Regions from separate parts of the Rhizobium hidalgonense genome, predicted to be linked through region 1. Evidence: riboswitches for the same ligand, from Rfam matches in the RefSeq annotation. Region 1 holds a riboswitch; the other holds the start of a gene.
What was found. Region 1 has a riboswitch for cobalamin ahead of FFM81_RS08065 (ABC transporter substrate-binding protein). Riboswitches for the same ligand answer to the same signal wherever they lie in the genome.
Positions count from the first base shown of each region.

Region 2: linked by a shared signal. The riboswitch ahead of cobU (bifunctional adenosylcobinamide kinase/adenosylcobinamide-phosphate guanylyltransferase) and the one ahead of FFM81_RS08065 (ABC transporter substrate-binding protein) in region 1 are both predicted to bind cobalamin.

Region 1 is NZ_CP054027.1:1,708,181-1,716,023, reverse strand. Features, by position in the region: gene FFM81_RS08085 (HIT family protein) at 1-7, shown strand, start outside; gene FFM81_RS08080 (hypothetical protein) at 46-609, opposite strand; gene FFM81_RS08075 (ABC transporter ATP-binding protein) at 721-1,485, opposite strand; gene FFM81_RS08070 (FecCD family ABC transporter permease) at 1,482-2,522, opposite strand; gene FFM81_RS08065 (ABC transporter substrate-binding protein) at 2,519-3,535, opposite strand; cobalamin riboswitch at 3,692-3,946, opposite strand; gene blh (bifunctional sulfur transferase/dioxygenase Blh) at 4,114-5,394, opposite strand; gene FFM81_RS08055 (hypothetical protein) at 5,508-6,101, opposite strand; partial or broken gene FFM81_RS32650 (hypothetical protein) at 6,219-6,416, shown strand; gene FFM81_RS08050 (hypothetical protein) at 6,622-7,035, shown strand; partial or broken gene ilvB (biosynthetic-type acetolactate synthase large subunit) at 7,144-7,843, opposite strand, start outside.
Region 2 is NZ_CP054027.1:1,846,124-1,853,966, forward strand. Features, by position in the region: gene FFM81_RS08760 (chloride channel protein) at 1-1,413, opposite strand, end outside; cobalamin riboswitch at 1,666-2,061, shown strand; gene cobU (bifunctional adenosylcobinamide kinase/adenosylcobinamide-phosphate guanylyltransferase) at 2,388-2,912, shown strand; gene cobW (cobalamin biosynthesis protein CobW) at 2,917-3,966, shown strand; gene cobN (cobaltochelatase subunit CobN) at 3,971-7,843, shown strand, end outside.

The DNA.
Region 1 (7,843 bases):
GCTTTAGGTTTTTGCGCTCAGACGCGACATGCACGAAGAACGTGGCTAAGACAGCGCCGGTTCCGGCTGTCCTGCGACGAGCGCACGAGCGGCTGCTGCGCCGGCATGCAGGCAGATGAGCCCGATCGCGGCCAGAGAATTGATCAGCAGGACATCAGCCACGACCGGCGCCGAAAACGCGCCCTCGCCTGACGGAAGCACCGCCGTTGCGGCAAAGAGCACGCCTTCATAGGCAACGAAGCCGGCGATGAAGGCGCCGGCCATGGTGACGGTAAGGCCGGCAGCGAGACGAAGTACCCCAAGCGCTGCGGCCAGCGATGCCAATGCCGCAACACCGATCGCAAGGCCCCAGGCATAACTGTCCCAGGTCTGGGGATAGCCGAGCACGAGATATCCTACCATCTGGTTGGCGAACCAGGCCAGCAGTACCGCGGTCACCGCCATCCGCCGGGGAAGAATGACGGCCGACACCGCCGCCAGGGCTACGAAGGGTGTGACGCAGGCAAAAAGCAGGCTGAGCGCAACGCTCGCACCTGAAATGAGGACGACCCAGGCAACAGCGAAGCCGGGGACGACAGGGCGCAGGGGAAACTGATTTCGTTCGAGCATCTCGAAACTCCGTTCGGCCGGGCGCACGCGCCCTGCGAAATCATACGCCAGTCCAGAAAAAAGGCCAGTGAGGTCACAGCGCCCCTTTAGGTCGAAATCCCCGGGCGTTCCTCAATCGATGACGTACTGGATATGATGGCGGCCATGCACGGCCGATTTCTGGACATGGGCGCGAACGCCGAAGACCCGGCCGATCATATCCTCCGTCAGCACATCCTCCGGCGCGCCGGAGGCGACGACCTCGCCCTTCTCGAGCACCGCCAGGCTGTCGCAAAACATCGCCGCCAGATTGAGATCATGCAGCGCGACGACAGAGGTGATGCCGAGTTTCGAGATCAGCGAGAGAATGTCGAGCTGATGCTGGATGTCGAGATGGTTGGTCGGCTCGTCGAGCAGCAATTCGCTCGGCGCCTGCGCCAGGGATCGCGCAATATGGACGCGCTGGCGTTCGCCGCCCGACAGCGTCTGCCAGAGCTGGCCCGCCCTCTCTCGCATGCCTACCCGCAACAGGGCCTCTTCGACGGCGGCATCATCCGCGGCGCCCCAGGACGACAGCAGCCCGCGATGCGGCGTGCGGCCAAGCCGCACGACATCTCGTACTGTCAGTTGCGTATCGGTCGCCGACTGCTGCTCGACGAAGGCGACACGGCGCGCAAGGTCTGCGCGCGACAGCGAGGAAATGTCGTCTTCCCCAAGCCTGATGACGCCGCTGCGAGCTTTGCGCAGGCGGCAGATCAATCTGAGCAGGCTCGATTTTCCGGAGCCGTTCGGCCCGAGCAGGCCGAGCACCTTGCCCTTTTCCACGGCCAGGCTGACGCCGTTGACGATGACAGTGTCGCCGGCGGCAAAACTCACCTTGTCGATCCGGATGCTCATGCGCTTCTCCGCACGCGATAGAGAATGACGGCGAAGGCCGGTGCGCCGAACAGCGCGGTGACGACGCCGATCGGCAGGATCTGCTGCGGTATGATGATGCGCGAAACGATATCGGCGCCGACCACGAAGATCGCGCCGCCGAGCGCCGTTGCCGGCAGCAGTCGCCCATGCGACGGCCCGACGAGGAAGCGGGCGGCATGAGGAATGACGAGGCCGACAAAACCGATCGATCCGACCATGCTGACGACGCTTGCCGTCATCGCCGCGGTCGTGCCGAAGAGCACGATCTGGACGCGGCGCACGGAAATGCCGAGCGAGGCTGCCGCATCGGTGCCGAAGGCGAAGGCATCGAGCGCCCGCACATGAGCCATGCAGATGATGAAGCCAATCAGCGCGATCGGCACCGAGAGATAGACATCGGGCCAGCGCACCCCGCTGAGCGAACCGAGAAGCCAGAACAGGATGCCGCGCGCCTGCTCGGCATTCGCCGATGTTGTCACCACGTAGGAGGTCAGCGCATTGAAGAGCTGCGACCCGGCGACGCCGCAAAGAATGATGCGCTCACCGGTTCCCCCGACCCCCGTCGCCAGGAAGCCGACCAGCAGGAAAGCGATGACCGCGCCGATAAAGGCGCCGCTCGAGAGACCAAGAACGCCATAACCGAAGCCGAGGATCGTCACGCAGACGGCGCCGGTCGAGGCGCCGGCGGAGATGCCGAGCACATAGGGTTCGGCCAGCGGATTGCGCAGCAGCGCCTGGAGGATCGCCCCGCAAAGCGACAGCGACGCGCCGGCGCTTGCGGCAACCAGCGCCCGGCTCAGACGATAATCCCAGACGATGCCCTGGTGGATGCGGCTGAGTTCGAAATCCGTTCCGAACAGCCGGTTCAAGACGGCCTCTGCCGTCGTCGCAAGCGGGATGGCGATCTCGCCGATGGAAACGGCAAGGCTGACCATCAGCCCGAGAAGCAGAAACGCTGCAATGGTGAGCGCTACCGGCGCCCACCATCCCTGTTTCCTGGCGGAGATCGCGCTCACTGCGAAAGGCCGAAAGACTTGATGCCGTTCGCCAATGTCTCGATGCCGTCGATCGTCCGGATCGTCGGGTTCATCGACTGCGCGTCCATCATCACGAAGTGCTTGTTCCTGACGGCATCCAATTCCCTTGTGACCGGGTCGTTCTCGAGGAAGTCGACCTTGACCTTGGGATCGTCGGCCGCGTAGCGGCGGCGATCCATCGTCGCGATGACGATGACTTGAGGGTTTGCCTGGGCGATGGTTTCCCAGCCGACCAGCGGCCATTCCTCTTCCGTCGTCACGACGTTCCTCGCACCGATCGTCTTCAGGATATAGGCCGGTGCGCTGTTCTTGCCGGCAATAAAGGCGTCGCCGTTGACGTCCTTGCTGGAGAACCAGAAGACCACCGGCAGGTTCTTGCCCGATGCGCCTGAAATCGACGCCACGGCATCGGCCTCGCGCTTCTGCAGCTGCGCGATCAATGCATCGCCGCGCTCCTTGACGTCGAAGATCTCAGAGAGTTCGGCAATTTCCTGGTAGATCAGGTCCATCGTGAACAGCTCCTTGCGCACGCCGTCACCGCCGTCGGTGTTGACCTTGGCGACGCAATCGGCCGGCGCGAGATAGGTATTGATCCCGAGGTCGGCGAACTGCTCGCGTTTGCCGACCGAGCCCTGCGCGCCGACATGCCATTCGAACTCGGCCGCCACCAGATCAGGCTCCTGCCCGACGACGGATTCGAAGCTCGGATCGTTGTCGGCAAGCCGCTTGATCTTGCTGTTGGCCTCGGCATATTGCGGCAGGACGGGACCGACCCAGACGGCCGTACCCGTGATCTTGTCGGCAAGGCCGAGCGAAAAGAGGACTTCGGTCATGCCCTGGCCGATCGAGACGATCTTTGCCGGTGCCTTCTGGAAGGTCACCGGCTGGCCGCAATTGGTGATGGTCAGCGGATATTGGGTTGCGGCAAGGCTTGGTGCCGCAAGGCCTGCGAGCCCGAAGGCAAATGTCATGGTGGCGAGAATTTGGCGCATGGAAAACCTCGATGAAGGGAAAAGAGGGGCAGAAATCACGCTTACGCGTAGATTACGCCGCAGGAGGCCCAATCGAGACGGATGCATGCCGATATGAGGCAAAGGTTCAGAAGGTCAATCATGTCTGTTCCTTGTCCGGGCATCCCCGCCCGGTTGATTGGATCGTGATTGACGGCAGGTCTCCTGGCTTGCGGATATACGCCGTTTCAACCGCCTTCCCGCACGCTATGCGCAGTGGCTGGGCCAAGGCCCCTGGGGATGGACGCTGAAGCGCTCGCCCCGGGATGATGGACAATCCGCTTACAGTTGCGGGGGCAGCCACGGTCTCGGTCCCTACTGGGTCGTCCTCACCGTGTTCCCTATTAATCCCCTTGGAGTCATCTTCAGGGAACCGTCGCCCCCAGTTACGTCGCCTGCCCGGGCGGCGTCAATGACTATTGCGGGGGAGTTGAGAAATGGAGAGGGAACGTGGGAGCGCTGTCTGTCGTGGCTCGCGGCATCCGCCAACGTCCCTCATGCTGCGATGCGCAGCCTGCGAGTGCGATGCCTCGAAGCACGCGCCGCAACGCTGCGCCTTGCTACAACGCATCCAGCGGGATCTTCAGATAGCGCCGGCCATTATCCTCCGGCTCGGGCAGCCGTCCGCCGCGGATGTTGACCTGTAGCGCGTGTAGCATCAGCTTCGGTTTCGGCAGCGTTCGGTCGCGTGCCTGGCGCAGCGCCACGAAGCCGGCCTCGTCGATGCCTGATATATGCGGATTGGCGCGCTTCTGGGCGGCCACCGTGCTTTCCCAGCGCGGGTGACGGCCCCCGGGCTGATAGTCGTGGCCGGAAAACAGCCTGATGTCCTCGGGCAGCGACAGGATCGCCTGGATCGAGTGCCAGAGGGCGCTGGCGCTGCCGCCGGGGAAATCCGTGCGCGCCGTGCCGGAATCCGGCGTGAACACGGTGTCATGAACGAAGGCGGCGTCACCGATCACATAGGTCACCGAGGCAAGCGTGTGGCCGGGCGAGAACATCACGCGGGCTTCAAGCCCGCCGATCTCGAAAGTGTCGCCATCGCCAAACAGCCGATCCCATTGCGAGCCGTCGGCTTCGAACTTCGGCCAGTTGTAGATCTCCTTCCAGAGCCGCTGGACGTCGGTGACATGGGCGCCGATCGCCGTCGGCGCGCCGGTCTTTCCTTTGAGGTAATGCGCGGCGGAGAAATGATCGGCATGTGGATGCGTGTCGAGGATCCACTCGACCGCCAGCCCCTCGCTTTCGATATGCGCGAGGATGGCATCGGCATTGGCCGTTCCCGTCGCACCCGACATCTCGTCGAAATCAAGCACCGGGTCGATGACGGCGCAGCGTTTCGTCGCCGGGTCTGAAACGACGTATTGCACACTGCTGGTGCGGGGTTCGAAGAAGGCCTTCACATCAGCCGCCTGCCCCGTCCGTTTTTCCAGCCAGCGGCGCGCGCCGGCAAGATCGAAGCCCAGATTTTGACCGAACGCCTCGACATCCCCGGGCTTCATCCGCCCGTCCAGCACTTCGCCGAGCGCATAGAGCGTCAGCGCCCGCGTGCCGCTCTTGCAATGGGCAACGATCGGTCCCTTCGCTTGCGTCATCGCGGCCTGGAAGGCGTGAATATCGGCCTCGGTGATCTCGGTCCCCTTCACCGGCACGAAGCTGTAGGCGAGCCCGGCGGCGGCTGCGGAAGCCTTCTCCGCTGCATTGCCGGGTTGCCCCGGCTCCTCCCCATCCGGCCGGTCATTGATGACGGCGGCAAAGCCGTCTGCCGCGAAAGCGGCAAAACCGGCGGCATCGGGCTGCCCCGCCACCGATATCTGTTCATTGACCTTCACGGATGTCATCGAAGCCCCCGCGCTGCCTGCATCATACAGTATCGCATGTATATCGATACAATCTCATAAGTATATTGTTGAGCGCAAGGATGCGCGCTCTACCATGCTGCAAGCCTCACGTCCTATAGTGCCGGCGCGGAGAAATATTTGCGCGGCACCTTCTCTGTAAAGCGATGCATCTCCTGTTCGACAGCGAGCGCCCTGTCCTTCACGATGCCAATCTCTTTTTCCACCATGCCCGCTATCAGCCAGCTGTAGGCGACAGCCATCATGGTCGGGAGAAGGCAAATCCCGGTGACGCCGAGAAAATAGCGAATGCGAATGGCCTCTCCCGCAAAGGCAGAGCACAGTACCAGAAGAACGAAAGCGATGGCGCCGACAACAAGCGCCGCGTAGCTGACAGCCTTATCGTAAGAATACATGTTTTCGCTGTACGGTGCCTGCGAACGACGCTGGTTCCAGATATGAAGGTTCAATTTCTGAGCCTCCACATCCGCCGTCATCCAAGCGCTTGTCTCCTCGCTGCCCGGCAAGATCTTTTCCGGTTTCGGTACCGATCGGTAAAGCGCCAGAGCCCGCGCAATGGTCTCGTCGGTCTGCCTCATGGCGCGATCGTATTGCTTCAAAGCCGGCGTGCGTATCTCGCGAAACGAAAAATACGCCAGATTCAACGCAACGCTGATTTGAAGAACAGACTGCATGTCACCCAGCCGCATCCGCCACTCCGCCCTGATCATGCAATCCCAAATGCACAATCTCACAGGTCCATTGTTTCGTGCAAGCATTGCGGCGGGAGGCTTTCGCAGACATTTCTGCCCAGCCCCAGCTTTTCACAGTCAATCGCGGCGATCACCGACGACGCAGGCTACGCCACCGAAGCCGCCTTCAACCGCGCCTTCTCCCGCGCCTTCGCTACCCCGCCGGCCGCCTGGCGGGTGATCGCTCGGGAATGGCGTGTGAGGCGCCTGGCATCGAGTCGACAGCATTCACTCGGTCGGCAAAGGTTTCCCGCTGCGATGGGTTGCGGCTGAGCCGCGCCACGCAGAGTCTGGCCGTTGGCACGCCGCAGAACATTCCGGTGACACAAGCCGCGTCCTCTCTCCGCCCTCATCCTGAGGTGTCCCGCAGGGGCCTCGAAGGACGAGGGTGGCCATCGACTGCCGGATCCGGTTTCGCACCCTGATTGACTCCTCAGAAAAATCCAATATTCATTCAAGCAAAAGTTGAGGATTTATAGTGAAAAGCATTTTTTCATACTTGATACTGGCAATCGCAGCAATTTCACTTTCGAGCTGCACCACAACCTCCGACAGCTTCAGGCAAAAGTCCAAATCGATAACAGCGCTCAGTGGTGAAAAGACGAAGATAGGCCAGACCTGGCATATCAATGACGATTGCAGCCACGCCGATTATCCGGCCACGCATATCGTGGAACAGCCCAAGCATGGCCGTCTCCAGATTGTCCACGAACCGGTATTTCCCGGCGCAACCGGAAAGCTGGCGAAATGCCGGACGGTTAAGGTTGGAGGCGTGGTTGGATATTATACACCGGAGCCAGGCTACATCGGCAGTGACAGGTTCGTTCTGAGATCGCCCTACGGGTACGGGAAGATCCAGGAGACCGTGATGAACGTAAGCGTCATCAAATAGCCGGCCCGAGCGCTGAAAACCTCTCCCTAAAGCCGGAGGCCTGATGGCTCGATGTCAGTCGCAGAATCCACAGCTGCGACTGACATTTCAAACCGTGTTCCAAAGTCGCTAGACGCGACTCTCTCCGCCAACATCGGCTGACGCGGCAAACAGCGCGTCGCCAACCTCGCCGGGCAGCAACATATTATGATACGCCCTGCCCGCCCCAGTCGTCGGCAGGCGCGGCGAATTCGGCGACGCGGCAGTCGAACAGAACAGGCCTGTTCACCTCGATCATCTCCGTAATCGCATCGTCGAGTTCGGCCGGCCTCTCGCAGCGAATGCCCTGTCCGCCATAGGCTTCCGCAAGTTTTACGAAATCCGGGTTTCCGTGCTGCCGTTGCGTTAACTGATCGCCGCCGTTGAGAATGAAGATCTTGATCGGCGCCTTGTGCTGCACGGCGGCCGACATTTCCTTCATCGTCGTCTGCACCGAGGCATCGCCCGCTATGTCGATGACGAGGCTGTCGGGATTGGCGATCTGCACGCCGAGGGCGGCGGGCAGCCCGTATCCCATCGTCCCCAGGCCACCTGATGTCATCCAGCGGTTCGGCTGCTCGAAGCGATAATATTGCGCCGCCCATATCTGATGCCGGCCGACCTCCGTCGTGATGTAGGTTTCCCGATCCTTGGTCAGTTCATAAAGCCGCTCGATGGCATATTGCGGCATGATGACGTCCTCGCGCATCGCGTAGGAAAACGATCGCCGTGCCAGCCAGCCCGCGATCGCGTTCCGCCATTCGGTCAGTCTCGCCCGGTCCGGTGCCCG
Region 2 (7,843 bases), 140 kb from region 1:
CTTCTTGACGTCGGCGCGCATCAGCTTGTCCACCGTCAGGTTACGGATCCAGCCGACGTCATGGGCGCTGCGGATGCTTTCGCCGCGCAGATGGAAGCGCCATGTGGCGAAGGAGTAGCCGAAGGTCGAGCGCACGACGAGCGAGGAGGTGATGACGGCGGCGAGCACCAGCGCCGTGATCGGAAAATCGCCGGTAATTTCGAGCGCCAGGAAGGTCATCGTCAGCGGCCCGCCGATGACGGCGACCGCAAGCGAACTCATGCCGACAACGGCATAGATGACGGGCGTCAGCGTCGCATCGGCGAAATAGGGACCGCAATAAGCAAAAAGCTTACCAAGCAGGGCGCCCATGAACAGTGAGGCGAAGAACAGGCCGCCCCTGAAGCCCGAGCCGATCGAGATCGCCGAGGCCAGCGATTTCAACAGAAAGAGGCCGATCAGCGCCGGGACAGCCACGTCGCGGGAAAGGTTGAGATGTAGCGCCCCGTGGCCGGCCGAAAGCACCTGCGGCGAGATCATCGCCAAGAGCCCGACAACGATGCCGCCCAGCGCCGGGCGAAAGGGCGGGGCGATCGCGCTCTTGCGCGCCAGTTCTTCGATGAAGGCGACGCCCTGCATCAGCAGGATGCCGACGCCGGCGCAAAAGACGCCGAGCAGTAGAGCCGGGATATAATCGGCCGGCACGACCGAGCCGAAGCTGCCGATATCGATGGTGAAATCGCCCTCGGTGAGTAATCGCGCGATGAGGGTCGAGACGAGGGCTGAGACGACGACGGGGGTCAGCGACACGATCGTATAGGTGCCGATGATCAGCTCGAAGGCATAGAAAGCGCCGGTCAGCGGTGCGTTGAAGGCGGCGGCGATGGCGCCGGCCGCACCGCAGCCGACGAGCACGCGCAGGTCGGAGCGGCGAAGCTGCAGCTTCAGGCCGAATTTCGAGGCGAGGCCGGCGGCAAGCTGGGTATAACCGGCCTCCAGGCCGACCGAGGCGCCGAAACCGTTGGAAATCAGGTTCTGCACCGCGACGATGATACTGTCGGTCAAGGACAGGCGGCCGCCATGCAGCGCATTCGCCTCGATCGGATCGACCATTGGCTTCTTGCGCCGTTTCGCCAGGACGAAAAGCAGCAGACCGAGCAGGACGCCGCCGACGACGGGGGCGGTGAGCAGCAGCAGCTTGTCTTCGATCAATGAGGAGCTCAGCCTTTCGTCGTCCGATATGCCGAAGACCAGCTGGTGCAATTCATTGGAGACGAAGCTCATACCGGTGACGGCAAGTCCCGAGGCGATGCCGACGACGGCGCCGGCGAGCGACAGGCCGACCTCGCTGCGACGGGTCAGCGCGCGCAACCGCTCCGGATCAAAGAAAACACGCAGCGCGCGCAGGCGGCGCTGATCCAATTTCATAAACATGGCTAGACAACTAGGCGGGGAGAGACCCGGTCAAGGGCGGTGATGCCGTCCGCTTGCCTTGCAATTGCGGCGAAAAGCCGGCGCGAGAGTCAAATATTTATGACGTAAGTCTCTGATAAATGACGATAATTCTGGTAGGGTAAGTCGTGTTTGGCCGAGCGTGCCGCGTCGCAAACGATTGGCCCACCGCCAAGGCCGGTTGACTTCACCCTTGAGCTTGCCTAACCATCCCTCAACGGATGGTCGCCTGACCATCCAGATATAACGGATGGTTCCGGATCGGTGTAATGCCTTTCCGGATGAAAAGGGAATGTGACGGGGCGGACCCAAACCGGGGGCCTTCATCACAGCCGACCCCGCGACTGTAGAGCGGTCAGGGTCTTCCATCCGGCATCGAGCCCTTTCGGCCGGCGGCCTCGCAATGGTGCAGGCGGACGGGACGGGCGACATGCCGGAAAAGCCACTGGACATGCATGGTGATCAACCGGGGTCGGACGCCTCTATTTCTACGAATCGTCCACCTCTTCGCCGATGCAGCCGGGAAGGCGAGGCAGACCCGCTGGCACGATCAGGGGCGACCGTAACGGGTCGCCCCGATCGCCGCCGATACCCGCGAGCCAGGAGACCTGCCATTCGTGCCGGGCAAGAAGCCCACCCCTGGGCAAGAGGCCCGCTGCCAGCACGGAGGTTGTTTTGGCTGAACGATTGAATTCGGCGCGGCCTGGTGCGGCGCCATTGGGTGGCCATTCCGTCCCTCTCGGTGAGGGGCGTGTGATACGCACTTTCCTATCCTCCCTCATTCCTGTGCTCGTCACAGGAATCCAGTGCGCCCAAGTCCTTGGGCGCGGGAGAATTCTTGAGAGTCTGTATGGAGTCATTCACGGCGCGGACGCGCCGTGGCTGGATTCCTGTGACGAGCAAAGGAATGAGGGAGTGTGGCGGGGCGTCGCATTCTCGCACGAGGCCATCTGCGCATGACGATCGCCCCCTCCAACTCCACCCTTATCCTCGGCGGTGCACGCTCGGGCAAATCCCGTTTTGCCGAATCCCTCGTCGTCGCGACCGGCCTCGGTCGCCACTACCTCGCCACCGGCCGCGCCTGGGACGACGAGATGCGGGCGCGCATTGATCAGCACAGGGCCGACCGCGGTCCCTCCTGGACGACGCATGAGGAGCCGCTCGATCTTGTCGGCAAGCTTGCCGCCATCGACGGCGAGGGGCGCATCGTGCTGATCGACTGCCTGACGCTCTGGGTCACCAATCTGATGATGGAGGAGCGTGATTTGGCAGCGGAGTTTACGGCGCTTGCCGATTTCCTGCCTGGCGCCAGGGCGCGGCTCGTTTTCGTTTCCAACGAGGTCGGCCTCGGCATCGTTCCCGACAATCGCATGGCGCGGGATTTTCGCGATCATGCCGGCCGGCTGCACCAATCGATCGCGGCGAAGGCCGCCGAAGTCTATTTTATCGCGGCAGGTCTGCCGATGAAAATGAAGGGTTAAGTCCATGAACCAGCAGAAGATTCCAGCAACCGTCATCACCGGCTTCCTCGGCGCCGGCAAGACGACGATGATCCGCAACCTGCTCACCAATGCCGGGGGCAAGAAGATTGCGCTGATTATCAACGAATTCGGCGATCTCGGTGTCGATGGCGAGGTGCTGAAAGGCTGCGGCGCTGAGAATTGCACCGAGGACGATATCATCGAGCTCACCAATGGCTGCATCTGCTGCACCGTTGCCGACGATTTCATTCCGACGATGACGAAGCTCCTGGAACGAGAGCAGCGGCCCGACCATATCGTCATCGAAACCTCGGGGCTTGCCTTGCCGCAGCCTTTGGTCGCCGCCTTCAACTGGCCCGACATTCGCACTCAGGTGACCGTCGACGGCGTCATCACGGTGGTCGACAGTGCGGCTGTCGCCGCCGGCCGCTTCGCCGACGACCATGATGCCGTTGATGCGGCGCGCAGTGAGGATGCATCGCTCGATCACGAAAGCCCGATCGAGGAACTGTTCGAGGACCAGCTCACTTGCGCCGATCTGATCGTGCTCAACAAGACCGACCTGATCGACGTCGCCGGCCTTGGCCGCGTGCGTGACGAAGTCGCCTCCCGCACCGTGCGCAAGCCGGTGATTATCGAGGCGAAAAACGGCGAGGTTCCGGCCGGCATCCTGCTCGGCCTCGGCATCGGCACGGAGGATGATATCGCCAACCGCAAGTCGCATCACGAGTTGGAGCATGAGGACGGCGCGCCGCACGATCACGATGAATTCGACAGCTTCGTCGTCGAGCTTGGCGCCGTTGCCGATCCCGCCGGCTTCGTCGAAGCGCTGAAGACGATCATCTCAACCCATGACGTGCTGCGCCTCAAGGGCTTCGTCGATATCTCGGGCAAGCCGATGCGCCTGCAGCTGCAGGCGGTCGGCAGCCGCATCGACCATTACTTCGACCGGGCTTGGGGCCTGGGCGAAACGCGCGCAACGCGCCTCGTTGTCATCGGCCTGCACGAAATGGATGAGGGTGCGGTAAGGGCGGCGATCGAGGCGCTGGCGTAAGCCCATGCATCTGCTTCTGGCTCAACAGGGAACGATCAGCGACGGCGAGGAGGCGATCGACCTCGGGCAGACGCCCGGCGATATCCTGTTCCTGTCGGCGGCCGACAGCGAGCTTGCGGCGATCGCGGCCGCCCGTCACGGCGGCGAGGGGCGGCATTCGCTGAGGCTTGCGAGCCTGATGAGCCTCAAGCACCCGATGTCGGTCGATACCTATGTCGAGCGGACAGTGCGGCACGCCAAGCTGATCATCGTGCGCGCGCTCGGCGGCGCCAGCTATTTCCACTATGCACTGGAGGCGCTGCATGCTTGTGCGGCTCGCAGCGGTGCGTTGATTGCCGTGCTGCCGGGCGATGCCAGGCCGGATGCGGGGCTTGTGCCTTTTTCGAATGTCGATCTCGACGATCTGAACGCGCTCTGGGCCTATCTGATCGAAGGCGGCGATGCCAATGCGCGGGCCTTTCTCGATTATGCCGGGGCGATGCTGTCGGGGGCGGAGAAGCCGGCACCGGCCGCACCCTTGATGAAGGCCGGCATCTGGTGGCCGGGGCGGGGGCTGATCGGGGTCGAGGAGTGGCGGCGGGTGGCTCTGGAGGTGCCCTCCTTATCGATGGAGGTTGTGGTACCCCCCTCTGTCCTGCCGGACATCTCCCCCACAAGGGGGGAGATCGGCAAGTCGCTTGGGCTTCCAACAAAAGAAACGTTTGAGAATGCCGCACTTTCGCCGGAAGAGGCGGCACGAGGCCTCTCATCCCCGATCTCCCCCCTTGTGGGGGAGATGTCCGGCAGGACAGAGGGGGGTACCCCAAGCTCGACGGAAGACGTGGAATTCGAACCTACAGTTTCCCCCATCGTCGCCATCAGCTTCTACCGCGCCCTCGTGCAGAGCGGCGAAACCAAGCCGATCGAGGCGTTGATCGACGCTTTGCAGTCGCTTGGCCTGAGGCCGCTGCCGGTCTTTGCCTACAGCCTCAAGGATCCGGTTTCGATGGGCATCATCGAGAGCGTGTTTTCGGCGCTGAAACCCGATGTCGTCATCAACACCACCGGCTTTGCAGTTTCGGCCCCGGGTGCGGACCGGCAGCCGACAGTGCTGGAGGCGGATGGGGCGGTCGTGCTGCAGGCGATCCTGTCGGCCTCGTCGCGGGAGGCATGGGCTGCCTCCTCGCAAGGTCTGTCGGCGCGTGATCTCGGCATGAATGTGGCGCTGCCGGAAGTCGACGGAAGGGTGTTGGCGCGGGCAGTCTCCTTCAAGACGGCGGCGCGCTACGATGCGGCGGTCGAGACGAACATCGTCGCCAGCGAACCAGACGCCGGCCGGGTGCGCTATACGGCGAAACTCGCCGCCAATTGGGCGCGGTTGCGTGGAAGGCCGGCGCGTGACCGGCGCATCGCGCTCGTCATGGCGAACTATCCGAACCGCGACGGTCGGCTCGGCAACGGGGTCGGCCTGGATACGCCGGCCGGCAGCATCGAGGTGCTTCGGGCGATGGAAGCCGCGGGTTATCCGCTTGCCGATATTCCGGCCGACGACGACGCGCTGATCCAGCATCTGATGCAAGGGCCGACCAATTCAGGGCATGACGGCAGGATCATCCGCGAGACGCTTTCCCTGAGTCGCTACAATGGCTTCTTGGAATATCTTCCCAATCAGATTCAGGACGAGGTGAGAGCCCGCTGGGGAGATCCCGAGAGCGATCCGTATTTTCGCGAGGGCGTCTTCGCCCTGCCTTTCGCCCGCTTCGGCGGCGTGCTCGTCGGCATCCAGCCGGCGCGCGGCTACAATATCGATCCCAAAGAAAGTTACCATTCGCCGGATCTCGTGCCGCCGCATGGTTACCTTGCCTTTTATGCTTTCCTGCGGTGCGAGTTCGGCGCCGATGCCGTTATCCACATGGGCAAACATGGCAATCTCGAATGGCTGCCTGGCAAGGCGCTGGCGCTGTCGGAGACATGTTATCCGGAAGCGATCCTCGGGCCGCTGCCGCATCTCTATCCCTTCATCGTCAACGATCCGGGCGAGGGCACCCAGGCCAAGCGCCGGGCGGCCGCCGTCATCATCGACCATCTGACGCCGCCTTTGACACGAGCCGAGAGTTACGGGCCGCTCAAGGATCTGGAAGCGCTGGTCGACGAATATTATGAGGCCTCCGGCGGCGATCCCCGCCGCATCCGGCTGCTCAGCCGGCAGATTCTCGACCTCGTCACCGATATCGGCCTCGACCGGGATGCCGGGATAACGAGCGGCGAAAGCGAGGGCGAGGCGCTGAAGAAGCTCGACGCCTATCTCTGTGACCTCAAGGAGATGCAGATCCGCGACGGGCTGCACGTGTTCGGCGTGTCGCCGCAGGGACGGCTGCTGACGGATTTGACGGTGGCGCTGGCGCGGGTGCCGCGCGGGCTGGGCGAAGGTGGGGATGCGAGTCTGCAGCGGGCGATTGCGGGGGATGCGTTAGGAAACACCTCCCCAACTCTGTTCAGCAAAAACCCCTCCCCAACCCCTCCCCACAAGGGGGAGGGACTTGCCGTTGCGCTCGCGGCTACCTCTGCGATCAGAGATGACGTGGAGACGGTGCGCCCCGCAAGCCCCTCCCACTTGTGGGGAGGGGTTGGGGAGGGGTCTTCCTTCGACCCGCTCGACTGCGACATGGCTGCCCTTTGGGCCGGCCCACGTCCCGCCATCCTCGCGGACCTTCTCGACGCCCCCTGGCGCAGCAACGGCGACACTGTCGAGCGCATCGAGTTGCTGGCGGCCAAACTCGTCTCCGGCGAGATCGCCAGCCCCGCGGAATGGGAGGCGACGAATGCGGTACTCTCCGAGATCGAGACCCGTCTCAAGCCTTCGATCCTCGCCTGCGGACGGGCCGAGATCGAAGGCCTGCTTGCCGGCCTCGACGGCCGCTTCGTCGCGCCCGGCCCCTCCGGCGCGCCGACGCGCGGGCGTCCGGATGTGCTGCCGACAGGCCGCAATTTTTACTCCGTCGACAGCCGCGCCGTGCCGACGCCGGCGGCCTATGAGCTGGGCAAAAAATCGGCCGAGCTTTTGGTGCGCCGCTACGTGCAGGATCACGGCGAATGGCCGGTCTCCTTCGGGCTGACCGCCTGGGGCACGTCGAACATGCGCACCGGCGGCGACGATATCGCCCAGGCGCTGGCGCTGATCGGCGTCAAGCCGCTCTGGGACATGAGTTCGCGCCGCGTCACGGGCTATGAGATCATCCCGCAAGCGATGCTCGGGCGGCCGCGTGTCGACGTGACGCTCCGCATTTCCGGTTTCTTCCGCGATGCTTTTCCCGAGCAGATCGCCCTGTTCGACAAGGCGGTCCGCGCCGTCGGCGCGCTTGAGGAGGACGAGGCGGACAACCCGATCGCAGCGCGCATGCGCGGCGAGGCGGCAAGGCTGGCAGTTGCCGGTCTCGATGCTGTCGCGGCGAAACGCCGGGCCGGCTACCGGGTCTTCGGCTCGAAACCGGGAGCCTATGGCGCCGGCCTGCAAGCGCTGATCGACGAAAAGGGCTGGGAGCGGCGCGCCGATCTTGCTGAGGCCTATCTCGTCTGGGGTTCTTATGCCTATGGCGCCGGCGAAGAGGGCAAGGCCGAACGCGGCCTGTTCGAGGAGCGGCTGCGCTCGGTGCAGGCCGTCATTCAGAATCAGGACAATCGCGAACACGATCTGCTCGACAGCGACGATTACTACCAGTTCGAAGGCGGCATGGCGGCGGCGGCCGAACAGCTCGCCGGCGCGCGTCCCTCGATCTATCACAACGACCATTCCAGGCCCGAGCGGCCGGTGATCCGTTCGCTGGAAGAAGAGATCGGCCGCGTCGTGCGCGGGCGCGTGGTCAATCCGAAATGGATAGCGGGCGTCATGCGCCATGGC